One region of the Bacillus sp. AFS053548 genome, then DNA from elsewhere that is predicted to be linked to it. Evidence: predicted binding sites of a transcription regulator. Region 1 holds the regulator's gene; each other region holds the start of a gene.

Region 1 (6,045 bases):
AAAATCTTGGAGCTGATACATTAACTTTAGAAGTAAGGGTATCAAATCATGTAGCAATGGGACTATATCGAAAGCTGGGATTCCAAGATGGTGGTATTCGAAAAAGCTATTATACGGATAATTTTGAGGATGCATTAGTTATGTGGGTGAATTTGAAATGATAAATGAAAATTGTTTAATTCTTGCTATAGAGACAAGCTGTGATGAAACTTCAGCCGCAGTTGTTAAAAATGGAAATGAAATATTAAGTAATGTAGTAGCTACTCAGATAGATATTCATAAACGTTTTGGTGGAGTAGTACCTGAAGTTGCATCACGATTACATGTTGAGCAAATAACTTTGGTAATCGAAGAAGCCATGAAGCAAGCACAAGTAGAATATGAAGATCTAGCTGCAGTTGCAGTTACAGAAGGTCCAGGACTTGTTGGAGCGTTACTAATTGGGGTAAATGCGGCAAAAGCAATTGCATTTGCACATGGACTACCGCTTATAGGAGTACACCACATTGCGGGTCATATTTATGCTAATCAACTTGTACAGCCCCTGCAATATCCACTATTAGCCTTAGTAGTTTCTGGTGGGCATACAGAGCTTGTCTACATGAAGGAAGATGGCATTTTTGAGGTAATAGGTGAAACAAGGGATGATGCAGCAGGAGAAGCTTATGATAAGGTCGCTAGAACACTTAAATTACCTTATCCAGGTGGTCCTCACATTGATCGTCTAGCACAAGAAGGAAATGCAACTATTCCTTTTCCTAGAGCATGGTTAGAAGAGGGAAGCTATGATTTTAGTTTTAGTGGATTAAAGTCAGCAGTTATTAATTATATGCATAATGCTGAACAAAGAGGCGAGGAAGTATCACCAGCTGATGTCGCAGCAAGCTTCCAAGAGAGTGTAATTGAAGTAATTGTTACAAAAACAATTCAAGCTGCAAAAGAATATAATGTAAAACAAGTTTTATTAGCCGGAGGAGTTGCAGCTAATAAAGGGTTGAGAGCTACATTACAAGAAGAGATGAATGCTTTGAGTAATATAGAATTAGTTATACCACCACTATCACTTTGTACAGATAATGCTGCGATGATTGGTGCTGCTGCATTTATCCGTTTAAAACAAGGGAAACTAGGTAATTTGGCATTAAACGGGAATCCAGGTTTGGATTTAGAGAATATGTAAGAAGTACTTATTCACAATTTTTTTATAAAATGTGGATAAGTACTTTTTATTTGTTAAAAACTTATTAAACTATGTGTACAAAATTGTGTATAACATTACTGTTTTGCTGTGGATAATGTGTATAAACCTGTGTAAAAGCTAAATGATAATTGAATATATGTGGATAAATATGTAGATAAGAAAAAACGGATAGCAAAAAGCTTATCCGTTTAGTCATTACTCTTGTAAGTTCTCCCATTCTTCCATTAGGTCTATTAACTTAGCTTCGATATCATTTTTCTTATTTGTTAATTCTTGTACTAATTGAAAATTACCGTAAACTTCTGGCTTACATAATTCTAGTTCGATCGTCTCTATATCAAGCTCAAATTGCGATATATTACTTTCAATCTCCTCTATACGGCGCTGAGTTTGACGGATTTTTTTCTTCAATTCTTTGTCTTGTTGATAATCAGAAATTGGTTGAGAAGATTGTTTAACTTGTGATAATGTAGCCTCTTTTTCTGCTTGTTCTTTTTCAAATGCTTCGTTTTTCTTAAATTGATAATAGTCATAATCACCCAAATAAATTGATAATCCTGCTTTTGCTAGTTCAAAAGTTTTTGTGGATAATCTGTTCATAAAGTAACGATCATGAGAAACAAATAAAATCGTTCCAGGGTAATCTAATAAAGCATTTTCTAACACTTCTTTACTATCTAAATCTAAATGGTTAGTAGGTTCATCAAGAATTAAGAAATTAGCTTTTTTCATCATAAGCTTAGCTAAAGCTAATCTAGCCTTTTCTCCACCACTTAAAGAGGTAACAATTTTTGTCACATCATCTCCAGAAAATAAAAAGTTCCCTAATATTGTTCGAATTTCTTGTTCGGCCATTAATGGATAATCATCCCAAAGTTCGTCTAATACTCTTTTATTAGAAGTTAGTTTTGCTTGCTCTTGATCATAATAACCAACTGAAACATTTGCACCAAAATCAATCGTTCCTTGTAATTTTTCTAAATCTCCAATAATCGTTTTAAGTAATGTCGATTTACCTACACCATTTGGACCGACTAATGCGACACTATCCCCTCGATTCAGTACGAATCTCATCGTATGATCGATTGTTGGGATACGATCATAGCCAATAAATAAATCTTGTACAGACAACACATCATTACCGCTTTGTTTTTCAATTGTAAATGAAAAATTAGCCGAAGACTCGTCACCAAGTGGCCTGTCTAATCGAACCATTCGATCTAATTGTTTCCTACGACTTTGAGCTCTTTTAGTAGTTGAAGCACGCGCAATATTACGCTGCACAAAATCTTCAAGTTTAGAGATTTCCTCTTGTTGCTTTTCGAACTGTTTTAACTCTTGTTCATATTGAGCTGCCTTTAGTTCAAGGTACTTACTATAATTCCCAACAAATCGTTGATGCTTATGGTTAGATATTTCATAAACAATATTAACAACTTGATCAAGAAAATATCGATCGTGGGAAACGATTAATACTGCACCAGGGTATGACTGTAAGTAGCGCTCTAACCAACTAAGAGTGTCAATATCTAAATGGTTCGTAGGCTCATCCAAGATTAACAAATCAGGCTTCGTTAATAATAGCTTACCTAATGCCAGTCTTGTCTTTTGTCCACCGCTTAACGAAGAAATTTTTGTTTCGTAATCTTCATTACTAAAACCTAAACCACTAATTATTGAACGAATATCTGCTTCAAACTGGTAACCACCGTTTTCTTTGAATGTATATTGAAGATGATCATATTCATTCATAACCTTGTCATAAACGGCTTGATTAGAATAGACATCCTCCCTAGTCATTTTAACTTCTAATTTTCTCATATTATCCTGCATCTCTACTAAATGATTAAATACAGAATAATATTCTTCCCAAATCGTTTTATCGCTTTGTAAACCAGAGTTTTGGGCTAGGTAGCCTACAGTAACGTCTTTAGGTTTATTTATTTCACCGCCATCATAGGATATTTCACCTGCTATGATTTTCAATAATGTAGATTTTCCTGCACCATTACGTCCAACAATGGCAACTCGATCACTCGTTTGAACTTCTAATTTTATATTTGAAAGTATAATGTCACTACCAAAATACTTTGAGACATTATTTACTTGTAAAAGAATCATGGATAACACCTCATTGCAAAATTTTTTATCTATGTAACTGTAGACTGTCAAAATTCTTAAATATAGTGTATATTTTACATTAGAACAAGTACTTTATTACTAAAATAAAGTCAAATTACACACCATAGTAAAAAGAATTACAGTAAGTGGGGGATTAAAAAATGGATTCGGAACAAATTAAAATTCCACAAGCTACTGCTAAACGTCTACCTTTATATTACCGTTTTATAAAGAATTTGTCTTTATCAGGTAAACAAAGAGTTTCTTCAGCAGAGTTAAGTGAAGCAGTAAAGGTAGATTCCGCTACAATCAGAAGAGATTTTTCATATTTTGGAGCACTTGGTAAAAAAGGTTATGGCTATAACGTAAATTATTTATTAACTTTTTTCTCGAAAGCGCTTAACCAGCATGAAGTTATGAAAGTTGCATTAATTGGTGTTGGTAATTTAGGAACTGCATTCTTACATTATAATTTTATAAAAAATAATAATACAAAAATTGAGATGGCATTTGATATTGATCCAAATAAAATAGGTACTGAAATAGGTGGAGTACCCGTTTATAATCTAGATCATCTAGAGGAAGTTATGAATGAAGATATTCAAATCGTTATTTTAACTGTTCCTGCACCTGTAGCACAATCAATAGCTGATCGATTAAAAGGAAAAAATATTAGAGGAATTTTAAATTTCACACCTGCACGAATTAGTGTACCAGAACATATTCGCATTCATCATATAGACTTAGCAGTTGAACTTCAAACATTGGCATATTTTTTACAACAATAAATTCATATTAAAATAAAAACCCCCAAAAACTTGGGGGTTTTTAATGTAAATTGATCTGCTGAAAAACGACAAAAGAGTTCATTAACATATGGGTTAAGATTGGTACCATAATTGAGTTTGTTCGTTTATACAGATAACAAAATACAAAACCGATTAGAAAGTAAGATAAAAAGAAGGGCAAGTCTCCATGCATAAGCGAAAAGATCGCTGAACTAATCCCAGCAGAAATAATAAATGGTAATCGATTATAAAGCCTTCTAAAAATGATTCGTCGAAAAATAATCTCTTCTAAAATTGGTGCAACCAGACTTGGGATGATAATAAAAGCCGGGTTAAGCTTAGCGATGTTTATGATATTTTGAGTATTTTCTGAGCCCTTATTTAAATCAAATACATAAATTAAAATTAAATTACAAACAATTTGAGTTAGCATTGTTATGAAGTAACCTAAAATAACCCAATTTATTATTGTACGATAATTAGTTTTTAGATTCTTTATTCCTTCATAAATGGGCTTATGTAATAAGATAAGAATAATAATTAATCCACTTACGAAACTAATACAACCCCATAATGCCACCGCTTCAAGAGAAGCTGTTTTCTGATCTACTCCAACGTATAAGTTACTATTTAATAAATAGGGCACCCCAAATACCGCTGAATATTGAAGAACGACATACGTTAATAAAATCCATAAATCTCTAGTTTTCAATACGTTAGCTCCTTTGTGTTGATATTTTTCATAACCCAAAGGTTTATAACAACACGTACATTATTTTACTCGTTTCTTTTGTTTCTTAAAAGAAATTTTCACTTTTTATTTTACTTTTGATTGTAAAGAAAAAAACTTATTAAATTTCGACAAGAAAAGTGCCTGCTTCGGGCTTGCAAAATTTTTTGATATTATTTAAACTAATAATTGTGTTAGCACTCAATATACATGAGTGCTAAAAAATAATGATTTGATTATTGAGGAGGTATTACACATGTTAAAGCCATTAGGTGATCGTGTTGTAATTGAGCTTGTTGAGTCTGAAGAAAAAACTGCTAGTGGTATCGTGTTACCAGGTAGTGCACAAGAAAAGCCACAAGAAGGCAAAGTTGTTGCAGTAGGTACTGGCCGAGTACTTGAAAATGGTGAGCGCGTAGCTTTAGAAGTATCTGTAGGTGACCGCATTATCTTCTCTAAATATTCAGGAACAGAAGTTAAGTACGGTGGTACTGAATACTTAGTACTTCGCGAAAACGATATACTTGCAATCATAGGTTAATAAAATAAAAATACTTAAATTAAAAAATATATTTTTTATATTATAAGGAGGTCATTTTCATGGCAAAGGACATTAGATTTGGTGAAGAAGCACGTCGCGCAATGTTACGTGGTGTAGACGCTTTAGCTGATGCTGTAAAAGTAACTTTAGGACCAAAAGGACGTAACGTAGTTCTTGAGAAAAAATTCGGGTCTCCATTAATTACAAATGATGGTGTTACAATCGCAAAAGAAATCGAATTAGAAGATGCATTTGAAAATATGGGTGCAAAATTAGTTGCTGAAGTTGCTAGCAAAACAAATGACGTTGCTGGGGACGGTACAACAACTGCGACAGTTTTAGCTCAAGCTATGATTCGTGAGGGTCTTAAAAACGTAACTGCTGGTGCAAATCCAATGGGTATCCGTAAAGGTATCGAAAAAGCAGTTGCTGTAGCAATCGAAGAATTAAAAACAATCTCAAAACCAATTGAAGGTAAAGAGTCAATCGCACAAGTTGCTGCAATTTCTTCAGCGGATCCAGAAGTTGGACAATTAATTGCTGAAGCAATGGAGCGTGTTGGTAATGATGGAGTTATTACTCTTGAAGAATCAAAAGGTTTCACAACTGAGTTAGAAGTAGTAGAAGGTATGCAATTTGACCGTGGATACTCTTCTCCTTACAT
Region 2 (6,045 bases), on a different contig from region 1:
TAATAACAGAAATAATGGAATTGTGCATTCAAAAAATTACATCGGTTTCATAATGGCCAATCTCAATTGTACTAAGAATGACCAAAAGCAACATTCATCCGAATATATGAAGATTATTCTTTGTTACTGGTAACCTAATTTTTCCCATAATTATTTTAGGTCTATTTTTTGTTAAAAATTGGAACAATATCACCGACAGGAGGAATACAAATGGATCATTTCGAAGCATTTTTGAATAGTAAGAATTGGATTGATAATGATTTAGATGCAAGATATATAAACATAAACCACCCTTATGCAATTTTAATTTCTGGAGAAGAAGGACAAATTACTTTAAGAGGAAACACTGGTATTGATAACGTGCAAAACGGAGAAGAAATTTTCTCCTTTACATCATTAAAAGAGCTTCAGGAGTGGTTTGAAGAAAATATTGGGGAATGAATTAGTTGTATTTATTAAATAATCCTACTCATGCCAAAATCTAAAATTATTGGCTGAGTTTTTTTATTTTATTGCATTGTAAATCCCTTAAATAAATTCAATTAATCTAATTGATTGTAAAAATTTAATTTTCATGAAATTAAAAAAGCAATATTCATAAAGGATATTGAAGTATTTACAACGAATAAATTTCATTGGAGGTGTTTGATATGAGCAATAAAAATAATGAATTGAATTGTAATAAGGAAGATTTGTTTCTAGAGGTAATCAACGAAATGAAAGGAATACAAATTCATTTATTAGAAGAAATCACTCGGCTAAACAGCGAAGTTAATTTTCTGATATCAGTTGTTCTACCAAATATAGATCGAGATAATTTAAATAATGATCAATTGGCCATGTTCGGAGAGATCGTCTTGAATAAAAGAAGTTAAATACAATATTAAGTATTACGTAAAAATTCTATCAAAAGTAAAATTAACTCTCTGAAGCAATCAAATCAAATTAAAATATGTTTCGCAAATTACTTCTCTTTTACCTCTTATAACTTTTACCACTTAAGATTGATTGTTAGATTGATGAACCTGAATCCATAGGTGTAAGAACATTTAAAGTAATGAAAATTATTTGAATGACAACTTATTTCTGTATTTAATTAAAATTTCAAAGCAATTACCGTTTTACTCTTTAATCTTTTTTGGAAAAAACTTTACCGTTATTCAATTGACACCAGTCCAGATCTGTTGTGTCACTGTATTTTGAGTTAAATTCATCTAAAGAAAGGAAAACTTCAATATTACCTTTTTCAAGCTCTAAAAGAAGCGTATATGGAGTTAAACCGTAAACATTAGAAACCGCAATTAATTCACCTATATGTATTTTTTCTGAAAAATCAATTTTATCTTCCATTTAAATCTCTCCTTAACCTTTAGAATTGATCGTCATAAATACTTTTATATACTGCCCTTAATACAAATATATCTTCAAATTCTTCAATATAAAATTTCGTAGATTTTAATTAAATTAATCATACAAGTATAATCTTGATTACAAATTGACAAATGAATTCAAAATAGTAAAATGACTCAAGTATTTTTCTTGAGTCATTTTATTGTTGGCTTAACTTACTGAAATAATTGTATTAATCATATTATTTTTTATTTGTTTATGTTTTTTATTATTCTTATTCCTAAAAAAACTCAATTTGTGATTTATATCACAAATTTATATCTATCTATTTGGTATTCTTTTTTTAGAAAAACAAAACAACAAAAATCTTATGGAGGTATTAAAATGAATCAACCATTTAATGAGTTCTCTAAAATTAGTGAGATTGTAACTGAATTCCCAAAGGCAAGTGATCTATTTAAAACTTATCGAATTGATTTTTGCTGTGGTGGAAATAGACCTTTAATCGAAGCGATTGAAGAAAAAAAACTTTCAAAAGATGAAATTCTATCAAAACTAAATACCTTATATCACGAAAAAAAATTATCAAACGAAGTATTAATTGATTTTAAAGAAGCTTCTAGTAGTGATTTAATCGAACATATCGTGACCAATCATCATCGTTTTTTAAATGAGGAATTACCTCTATTAAGTCCATATGTAACAAAAGTAATGCGTGTTCACGGAGAAACGCAACCTCATTTAGTAAGATTACACAAGTTGTTCTTTGATTTAAAAACTGAATTAGAGGCACATACTTGGAAGGAAGAAACAACGGATTTTAAATTGATTTTAGAATATGAACAAAACCCAACTGATGAAAATTACATGAAATTAAATAATGTCGTTGGCGAATTAGAAAATGAGCACAGTTCTGCTGGAGATATTTTAAAAGAATTACGTGAAATTACAAATGACTATACTCCACCAAAAGAAGCTTGTGGTACTTACCGCCTTGTTTATCAAAGACTTGAAGCTTTAGAGGCTGACACATTCCAACATATCCATTTAGAAAATAATATATTGCTTAAACGAGCAATTGTTAAGAATTAATTCTAGTTTATAAAAATATAAAGGAGCATGACAAGTCATGCTCCTTCTTTAGTTAAGTTCCGCTTGCAATTCTTCCATTTTTATTATAAAAAAACCTTCTGAATCAACTTTAACTAATTCCTTTTTTCTTAATTGATTTATAGTACGATTTACTGTCTCTCTGGATGAACCAATCATATTAGCAAGTTCGCGATTCGTAAAATGAGTTGTTATTTTATAGTGATTTTCATCTAAAGATACCCCATTCGATTTACATAATCGTAGTAATAACATGACGACTTGATCATATGTATTATGTAGTGTTTGTTCAACTAATCTAGCTTGTAGATCAATTATTTTTCTCCAAGAAACTTTAACAACTTAATACAAAGTACAGGATATTTAATCAGAATTTGCTCAAAGTCAGCGATTGGTGTGATAATTAACTCTGCTGTTTTAAGCACTTCAGCATGTGCTGGGAAGGTTCCTTTTCGAAATAAACCAACATGTGGAAACATCTCACCTGTTCGTGGTACCGAAACAATTTGTTCTCTACCCGACTGATCAGTTATATGTATTTTTATTTTTCCAGAGTGTATAAAAAACACGCGATCAAGTTTGTCTCCTTGCAAAAAGACAAATGATTTTGCTTTATATAATCTCATATGTGAAATATCAACTATCGATTGAAGCTCTTCATCCGAAAGATCTTTAAAAAGTGGTACTCTTTTAAAATGATTAAAAATCACATCTGACATTCAATATACTCCTCTATAAAAAATTCCTTCTACTTCGTTAAATACAAGTATTTACCTATCTACTTTATATAATTAACAAAAAAAGACCCCTTTATAGGAGTCTACATTTTATTATATTTATTCACCAGGAAAAACCGGAATAAATTTAAATTCATTTACATTAAATAAACCTTTAGTAGTTAGTTTTATACTCGGAATAACAGGTAGCGCTAGAAATGATAATGTTAAGAACGCGTTAAATGTATTGATTGGTCTAATTTGAAGTAATGATTTTTCAATTTGGTGTAAACCTGCTTCTACTTCTTCAGCAGATTTATTACTCATTAAACCGCCAATCGGTAATGATAATTTGGCAATTACTTTTCCAGATGATACGACTACAATTCCACCGTTCATTTCTTCAATTGTTTTAATTGCAAGATACATATCATAATCATTCATACCGGCAACGATTAGTTGGTGTGAATCATGAGCAATGGTTGTAGCGATTGCTCCCTCAATTAAATTTAAACCTTTAACAATACCTAGACCAATCTCTTTTTCAGAATGATAGCGATCTATTACTGCTATTTTACATAAGTTTTCGACGACACTTGGAATAAAATGAGTATATTCACTTGATAATTTTTCAATTAAATGGTTTGTTACGATACTATTCGGATTAATTTCAATTATATTTGCAAGCGTTTTTGAGTCTGTTTTTAATTCAAGATCTTCAATCTTTAGATCCCCTAAGCTTACTTTTGAATTAATTAAATTAGACTCTTCATTTTTAATTAGTTTACTAATTTGTTTGTTTTTAACGATAAACTCATTTTTACACCATACGTCCGCAACTTCTACTGATTCTAAATCGTTTAAAAATATTAAGCTTGCTTCATATCCAGGAGCAATTGCACCTTTTTGTTTTAAACCATAGCATGTTGCTGGATTTAATGTTGCCATCGAATAGGCAGTCACTGGGTCAATTCCATATTCGATTGCTGTTCGAATACAAAAATCAATCGAACCTTCTTTCATGATATCGTCTAAATGTTTATCATCTGTGCAATACATAATTCGCTGTTCATTTCGATCATTTACTGCAGGTAATAAATCACTTAGATTTCTTGCAGCGGACCCTTCTCTAAATGCAACATATAGCCCTGCTCTCAGTCTTTCCATTACTTCCTGGACATTTGTACATTCATGATCAGTTGAAATACCTGCATACGAGTATGTGTTTATTTCATTTTTAGTTAACCCAGCTAAATGACCATCAATTGGCTTTTGATAAGCGTGAGCTAATTTTAATTTATCGATCATTTGTTTTTCCATCGACATAACTGCAGGATAATCCATTACTTCAGCTAAGCCAAGTACTTTCGGATGTGTCATAAAAGGCTCTAAATGCTCTGCATAAAGTATGGCTCCCCCACGCTCTAATGAGGTTGCAGGTACACAGGATGGTAACATAACTCTAACATCTAACGGAATATTTTCTGAAGCGTCTAACATCATCTTAATTCCATCCACTCCAGAAACATTTGCGATTTCATGTGGATCACAAATAACAGTTGTTACTCCATGTGGTAGTACAGTTCTCGCATATTCACTAGGTAAAACCATTGATGATTCAATATGAACGTGGGAATCAATAAAGCCAGGTGATATATATTTCCCTTCAGCATCTATTACTACATTAGCCTCATAATCACCTATTCCAACTATTATTCCATTTGTAATTGCGATTGAATCTTCTATTATTTCTTTCGTAAAAACATTTATTATTTTCCCATTTATTATTAAAAAATCAGCCTTTTCAGCTTTTGTTGACGTTTTCATTTCATGTAGATTCATGTTTGTTTCCTCCTAAATATATAGGAGAGAATATGCTATGTCATATCTCTCGTAGTCAAACTATATCGGCAGCTTGGTAGAAACTTTTGGACCGGTTATTTCCAAAATTATACGAGCGTATTAAGAATTACTTTATTTTTTAGGGCTCAGACGAAAAAACAAGTTTTAGGAAGTTGTCTTTATACTGACTCAATTAATTTAAAGTGAATAAACTTAATTAGCTACTATTTAATTGTAAAAAACTATATTGATAGTATTCTATTAAATTTTGACTCTAAAAAGCAATAACTATTTTAAGGGTTATAAATATAAAATAATTCATAATATTCTCGTTAATGAATACTATTTTAAATGGGATCGTAGGATGGTAATCATAGGAGGTATGTAGTTTGAACAAAGTCGTACAAAAAAATCGAAGAAACCCTAATATTTTTAATCATTTTTCATCCTATTCAAAAAAAGAGGACAATTTGTTGCAAGTTAATTTTAATCGATTTGATTCGTTCCAAAGGCTAATAAAAAATGATGCACCAATAAGTATTAAACAGGACAAAATAATAAAGCAAAATTTAGCTTTTATAAGACTCGTTAACGTTTTACCTAAAAAAATAAGCTTAGACATTTATATTAATCGCACAAAATTTATTTCGAATTTAACTTTTAAAGAATCAACTCACTATTTAGCTTTACCTTCCGGGGTACACTTTGTCGAAATTTTTAAAGCTAATGATCAATCAAAACCAATTCATTCAGAACAAATATCTTTACTTGCTGAACAAAATTATACGATAGCTATTGGTTATAACTTAGACCAAATTTCTCTGTTTTCATATATGGATAATCATACCTTGCCTAAAGGCGAAGCTAAAATCCGTTTTATAAATTTATCCCCTAATTCACCAAATCTAGATTTCGCAGTAAAGGCTGGTGAAGGCGATGTTGTTTTCCCAAATGTCCCATACCGAAAAGCCTCAGAATATCTGCCTATATCGCCTATGACAGTTAATTTGGAAATACGATTAACGGG
Region 3 (6,045 bases), on a different contig from region 1:
AACAATATACGTTTTTAGCCAAACTACTAACGCAACCAGTAATACGAATCGTACACGTGAAAATGTTGCTTTAATTGAAGTAGGCATAGTCCTAATCCCCCTTAAATACAAAACAAACTAGCGGTCATTCACTAGCTTTTCTTTAAATATGCATCTCTCTAAGTCGTCAAAATTTATCGTACTCCGTTTAATTTTAAAAATCAATAGGAAATACGATTTCGTTATGTAAATCTGTTCGACAAAATATTCTAACTACCTATAAAATAAAAAAGAAATAGGCTACTAGTAAGCCTATTTCTTTTCATTTTATGGACAACTATCTTAATCTATGCTTCTTAATAGTAATTTTTTTAGCATTGGTTTTAATTGAAGTCTTAAATCCTCTGCATTTGAGGCGATTAAGTAATGGTGCTGATAAATATTTTTCATTAATTGTGAAGTTTCTTCTTGGTGTTCTTCTTCCTCAATGAAAGTACCGATTACCTCAATTCCAAGTTTTCTAGCTTGTTTAACTGCTTCATGCGTATCGATAATCCCATCCTGGAAATAATCTAATGCTGAAGGTTCGCCATCTGTAAATACGAGCAAAAATTTATGCTTTTCCGAACGTTTAGCGAGCTCTTCTGAAACAATTCGAATCATTAAGCCGTCACGATTATCCTCTTCTTCTTGAAGCTGCATGATATTTGGACCTACTGAAGGTGATAAAGAGCTTGAAAACGGAATGACTTGATGTAAAATATTTGGTTTGTTTTCTTTTGTAGCATTTGAAGCATCCTCCCAAAAGCCACTAATACTATGAGAGATTTTTAATTGTTTTAAAGTTTCATGGAATAGAATGACGCTTTTTTTCACTTCATCCATTTTATTAAACATCGATCCCGAGCAATCAACTAATAAGTAAAAAACAGCATCTAATTCTTTCGATTCAGTTTGTTTTTTATAAAACATTTTTGGATTTTCTTCAGTGAAAAGTCGAATCCATTTTTTATTTAACCTACCATAGTATTTATCAGTAGGTGCATTTTGTTTATTTTCTAATGATTTTTCTATCGTTTTTCTTAGTTCTTTAACATCTTTAGATACCATTGATGACAATGTAGAATACTGTTTCTTTTCGGTAACTGTTTGTCCAATTGCTTCTTTATATTTGATAGAAACATTACTATTGTATTTACCAAAAGGATTTTGCTGTGAAGAGGATGAATTCGTAGCCTCATAAGAATCAGTTTGTTTTGACTTTTTATTCTCTCCTTGTTTGGAGGAACCAAATGCATTTGCAATTGCCTGATCGCCGGCCTCTTCTTCTCGTGCAAAATTAGCTTTAATAGAAGTTTTTGTACCACTTTCAACTTCAAATCGTAAAAAATTATCATCTGTTTCATTATTTTTACTTTCTCTATGCCAGGTTGATAATCTTTCATCTTCGCTATTTCTTTCATCAAGACCCTCTTGCTGGTCGTCATTTTGAAGCTCTTTTACCTTACTATTACATAAAGCTAATTCGTTAATTTTATTTAACGGTAAATAGCCAAAATATGTGTGAATCATATCTTCCTTATACAGTGAGAGTAGTCTCTGCTGCACTCTAAATACAATGGAAGAAATATCACTTGTTTTCTTAGCTTCAAACGCTTGGAAGAGGATGGGTAAAATATCCTCGAGTTGTTCATTCGTTTGATAAGTTAATTGAGTAGAAGTAAGTGAAAGATAAATTAAACAAAATAATTGATCTAATTGGAAATTACGCATTTCATTTGCTTTGAATTGTGATTGAAAATAATGTCTATATATATTTCTTCTAGTAGAAAATAATTGTCTTGTACCTGATCTTTGATGAATAATTAACTCTTCAAGCCGGATATCCTCAAGAAGGACAAATAATTGTGTGAAAAAACTTTTTAAATGAGTTTCTTGTAATTCCTTTAGTGTCTCTTTAAATTCACTAAAATCTGAGTAATGTTTATTACCTAAAGCTTTTAAGTACACATCTGATTTCAAACCTTGTAACTGTGTACTATGCTCTTGTGTATCCCAAAAATGACTGACAGTAAATTTTTGTTCTTCATCGTCGTAATACGCCTGAAAATCAAATTCTAAAAATGAACTACGATCTTTCGAAAGAGAAATCGATAAATTTTCCATTTGAAGAAAAGTGGAAGCGTCGATTTTTTTATTGTTAAAAATGATTTGTTTCATATGTTAATCATCACTCATTTCAAGAAAGAAAATAACTTTCTGCTAGTTCTCTAACAGTCTCGCGCTCAATGTCATCACTTAATTTAGCGATAATTGTACGTTCAATTGCTCGAAGTACTGGTATATGAACAGATAAATCACATGCGTCAAGAACACCTCGAATACTTGCTGCATCTTCACTAATTCTGCCTTCACTTGCTAATGGAATTAAATCACTTGAAAAGCTTGTGAATTTCTTTAGTAGGTCTTCATCTTTAAGCTCAGATTCATCTTTTAATAACTGAAGTAATGATTCCCCGTTAATATATGGAACATCTATGATAATGAAGCGATTTTTTAAAGCTTCATTTAATTCGCTTGTTCCTACATATCCTTCATTTATTGCGGCGATTACTCTAAAGTTTTCGTCACCTTTTACTACTTCTTGAGTGAATGGATTTGTTATCATTTTTCGATAATCAAGTGCACCATGTAGTAATGGTAATGTTTCTGGTTTAGCCATGTTAATTTCATCAATATATAAAATATGACCTTTTTTCATTGCTTTCATTAAAGGTCCATCGATGAATACTACTTCAGATCCGTTCGTATTAGAGGTAATTGTGTTGTATCCAACAATACCTTCTATATCTAAATCGACTGAACAGTTTATGCTATGCATCGGTTGATAAAGCAATTTTGAAAGAGTCTCAGCTAAAACCGTTTTACCACTTCCTGTTGGACCTTTTAATAAAATATTTTTACCAAGAAGAAGGGCAGTAATAGCATCTTCTAAAATCGTTTTGTCTTGAGAAACATATTGTTTTGTGCCGATTAATAATTGCTCTTCTTTTAGAACTTTTTGAATTTGTTCATTATATATTAAATTTAATTTTTCATTAATCGAACTAGAAAGATTTAGTTTTGTATTCATAAATTACTCCTTTAAATAAACATTGTTCAATTGGATTATGCATTTGTGTATTAACCATTGTATTATCGCATAGTTGGATTGTGAATGTCTTGTCCACAAATTCACATGAAATTGCTAATACAGTTATTATCTTTTGAGTATAACAGTTTGTCGTTTAACAGGAAAGTTTTCAGAGTGAATTACTATATATATGAAGCAACTGTAATTTAGTGGAAAGAATTAAGTGTTTATATGAGTTAACTTTGCAACTAATTTGTTCAATGTTTCACAATATGTTCATAATACAAACGATTGTTTCAGTTCATCGTATGTTAAATTAGATACGTAATCTGTTATATACTTAATTAACTTTCTGTATTATATGCAAAAAGAGGAGGAGTAATACGATGGAACAATGGAGACAATTTGAAACTGGACGATGGGAACAAACGATTGATGTAAGGGACTTTATTCAAAAAAATGTTAAATCTTATGTTGGGGATGACTCATTTCTTTTAGGACCAACAGATGCAACTAATAAACTATGGGATATAGTACTTAAACTATCTAAAGAAGAACGCGAAAATGGCGGAGTTTTAGATATGGATACGAAAATTGTATCTACGATTACTTCACACGAACCAGGATACTTAGAGAAAGAATTAGAGCAAATTGTTGGATTCCAAACAGATAAACCGTTTAAAAGATCATTACAACCATTCGGTGGAATTCGAATGGCTGAAGCATCATGCGAGTCTTATGGATATAAAGTTGATGATGAAATAAGCAAAATATTTACAGAATATCGAAAAACACATAATCAAGGCGTATTTGATGCCTATACATCAGAAATGAAAGCAGCAAGAAGTTCTGGTGTTATTACAGGTCTACCTGATGCTTACGGGCGTGGAAGAATTATAGGTGACTATAGAAGGGTAGCTTTATATGGGGTAGATAGACTGATTAAAGATAAAATTGATACTTTAAATAAAACAACAAGTGTTATGTCAGAAGAAGTAATAAGAGATCGTGAAGAAATAAATGAACAAATCCGTGCATTAAATGAATTAAAACAAATGGCAACAAAACATGGGTTTGATATTGCTAGACCTGCAACAAACGCAAAAGAAGCTTTCCAATGGTTATATTTTGGCTATTTAGCAGCAATAAAAGAGCAAAATGGAGCAGCTATGAGCTTAGGGCGAGTTTCAACATTTTTGGATATTTATATAGAAAGAGATCTTGAAGAAAGTACTTTAACTGAACAAGACGCACAAGAATTAGTCGATCACTTTGTAATGAAACTGAGATTAGTCAAGTTTGCTCGTACGCCTGATTATAATGAATTATTTTCAGGCGATCCTACTTGGGTAACAGAGTCAATCGGTGGAATAGGAATAGATGGTCGTCCACTTGTAACAAAGAACTCATTCCGTTTTTTAAATACTTTAGATAATCTAGGACCAGCTCCAGAACCTAACTTAACTGTCTTATGGTCATCAAAACTACCAGATGGATTCAAACAATATTGTGCTAAAATGTCAATTAAAACTAGCTCAATTCAATATGAAAATGATGATATCATGCGTCCGGATTATGGTGATGATTATGGTATTGCATGTTGCGTTTCCGCTATGACAATCGGTAAACAAATGCAGTTCTTTGGCGCACGTGCAAATCTTGCTAAAGCATTGTTATACGCGATTAATGGTGGTAAAGACGAAAAGTCAAAAGCTCAAGTAGCACCTATGTATGCTCCGATTACATCTGAGTATCTGGACTATGAGGAAGTAAAGGTTAAGTTCGACGTTTTATTAGATTGGTTAGCAGACTTATATGTTAATACATTAAATTGTATCCACTTTATGCATGATAAATATAGCTATGAACGAATTGAAATGGCGTTACATGATGCAAATATAAAACGTACTATGGCAACAGGTATTGCAGGATTGTCAGTATGTGCTGATTCATTATCAGCTATTAAGCATGCAAATGTTAAAACAATTCGAGATGAGAATGGAATCGTTGTTGATTTTGAAATTGAGGGAGAGTATCCAAAATACGGGAACAACAATGATCTCGTAGATGATATTGCAGTTGAACTTGTTGAAAGCTTTATGGCAAAAGTAAGAAAGCATAAAACATATCGTAATTCAATTCATACAACATCAGTGCTAACGATTACGTCTAATGTTGTTTATGGTAAAAAGACAGGGAATACACCAGACGGAAGAAAAGCTGGAGAACCATTTGCTCCTGGTGCCAATCCGTTACATGGTCGCGATACAAATGGAGCTCTAGCATCATTAAATTCAGTAGCGAAATTACCTTACGAAGATGCACAAGATGGAATTTCAAATACTTTTTCAATCGTTCCAAAAGCTTTAGGTAAGGACGAGAGTACACAAATAGTAAACTTAGTAGCAATGTTAGATGGATATACAGAAAAAGGTGGTCATCACTTAAACGTAAATGTATTCAATCGAGAAACATTAATGGATGCAATGGAACATCCTGAAGAATATCCGCAATTAACGATTAGAGTTTCGGGTTATGCAGTTAACTTCATAAAACTAACTAGGGAACAACAAATTGACGTAATAAATAGAACTTTCCACGGTTCTATGTAATAATCTCTGTTTTTCAAGCCTAGTGGGGGACATGCTTCACTAGGCTTGAATGTTTTTACTAAATGAGGAGGAGAATGACAATGATTTCAGGAAATATACATTCAATTGAAACTTGTGGAACTGTCGATGGACCAGGTCTTAGATATGTAATCTTTACGCAAGGATGTTTATTAAGATGTCAATATTGTCATAACGCAGATACGTGGAAAATTGGAGCAGGCAAAGAAATGTCAGTTGATCAATTAATGAAGGATATCAAGACGTATATTCCATTTATGAGATCATCTGGAGGTGGTGTTACGGTTAGTGGTGGAGAACCAT

What was found. Region 1 encodes Rex, which represses fermentation and respiration genes when NADH is low (regulators of the CRP and FNR family bind a similar motif). Its sites were predicted from a motif close to TTGTGAAATATTTCACAA; they were not measured.
Region 2: the regulator Rex is predicted to act here: its motif matches at 1,646-1,663, upstream of ric (iron-sulfur cluster repair di-iron protein).
Region 3: the regulator Rex is predicted to act here: its motif matches at 3,366-3,383, upstream of pflB (formate C-acetyltransferase).

The regions. Positions count from the first base shown of each region.
Region 1 is NZ_NUHI01000031.1:1,943-7,987, forward strand. Features, by position in the region: gene rimI (ribosomal protein S18-alanine N-acetyltransferase) at 1-161, shown strand, start outside; gene tsaD (tRNA (adenosine(37)-N6)-threonylcarbamoyltransferase complex transferase subunit TsaD) at 158-1,180, shown strand; gene abc-f (ribosomal protection-like ABC-F family protein) at 1,397-3,322, opposite strand; gene CN946_RS16930 (redox-sensing transcriptional repressor Rex) at 3,484-4,110, shown strand; gene CN946_RS16935 (CPBP family intramembrane glutamic endopeptidase) at 4,151-4,822, opposite strand; gene groES (co-chaperone GroES) at 5,097-5,381, shown strand; gene groL (chaperonin GroEL) at 5,441-6,045, shown strand, end outside.
Region 2 is NZ_NUHI01000028.1:53,441-59,485, reverse strand. Features, by position in the region: gene CN946_RS16335 (hypothetical protein) at 211-441, shown strand; gene CN946_RS16330 (hypothetical protein) at 651-875, shown strand; gene CN946_RS16325 (hypothetical protein) at 1,129-1,350, opposite strand; gene ric (iron-sulfur cluster repair di-iron protein) at 1,735-2,442, shown strand; partial or broken gene CN946_RS16315 (Crp/Fnr family transcriptional regulator) at 2,491-3,179, opposite strand; gene ade (adenine deaminase) at 3,297-5,018, opposite strand; purine riboswitch at 5,051-5,153, opposite strand; gene CN946_RS16305 (DUF4397 domain-containing protein) at 5,492-6,045, shown strand, end outside.
Region 3 is NZ_NUHI01000023.1:26,068-32,112, reverse strand. Features, by position in the region: gene CN946_RS11725 (LTA synthase family protein) at 1-87, opposite strand, end outside; gene CN946_RS11720 (vWA domain-containing protein) at 322-2,199, opposite strand; gene CN946_RS11715 (ATP-binding protein) at 2,219-3,112, opposite strand; gene pflB (formate C-acetyltransferase) at 3,499-5,724, shown strand; gene pflA (pyruvate formate-lyase-activating protein) at 5,805-6,045, shown strand, end outside.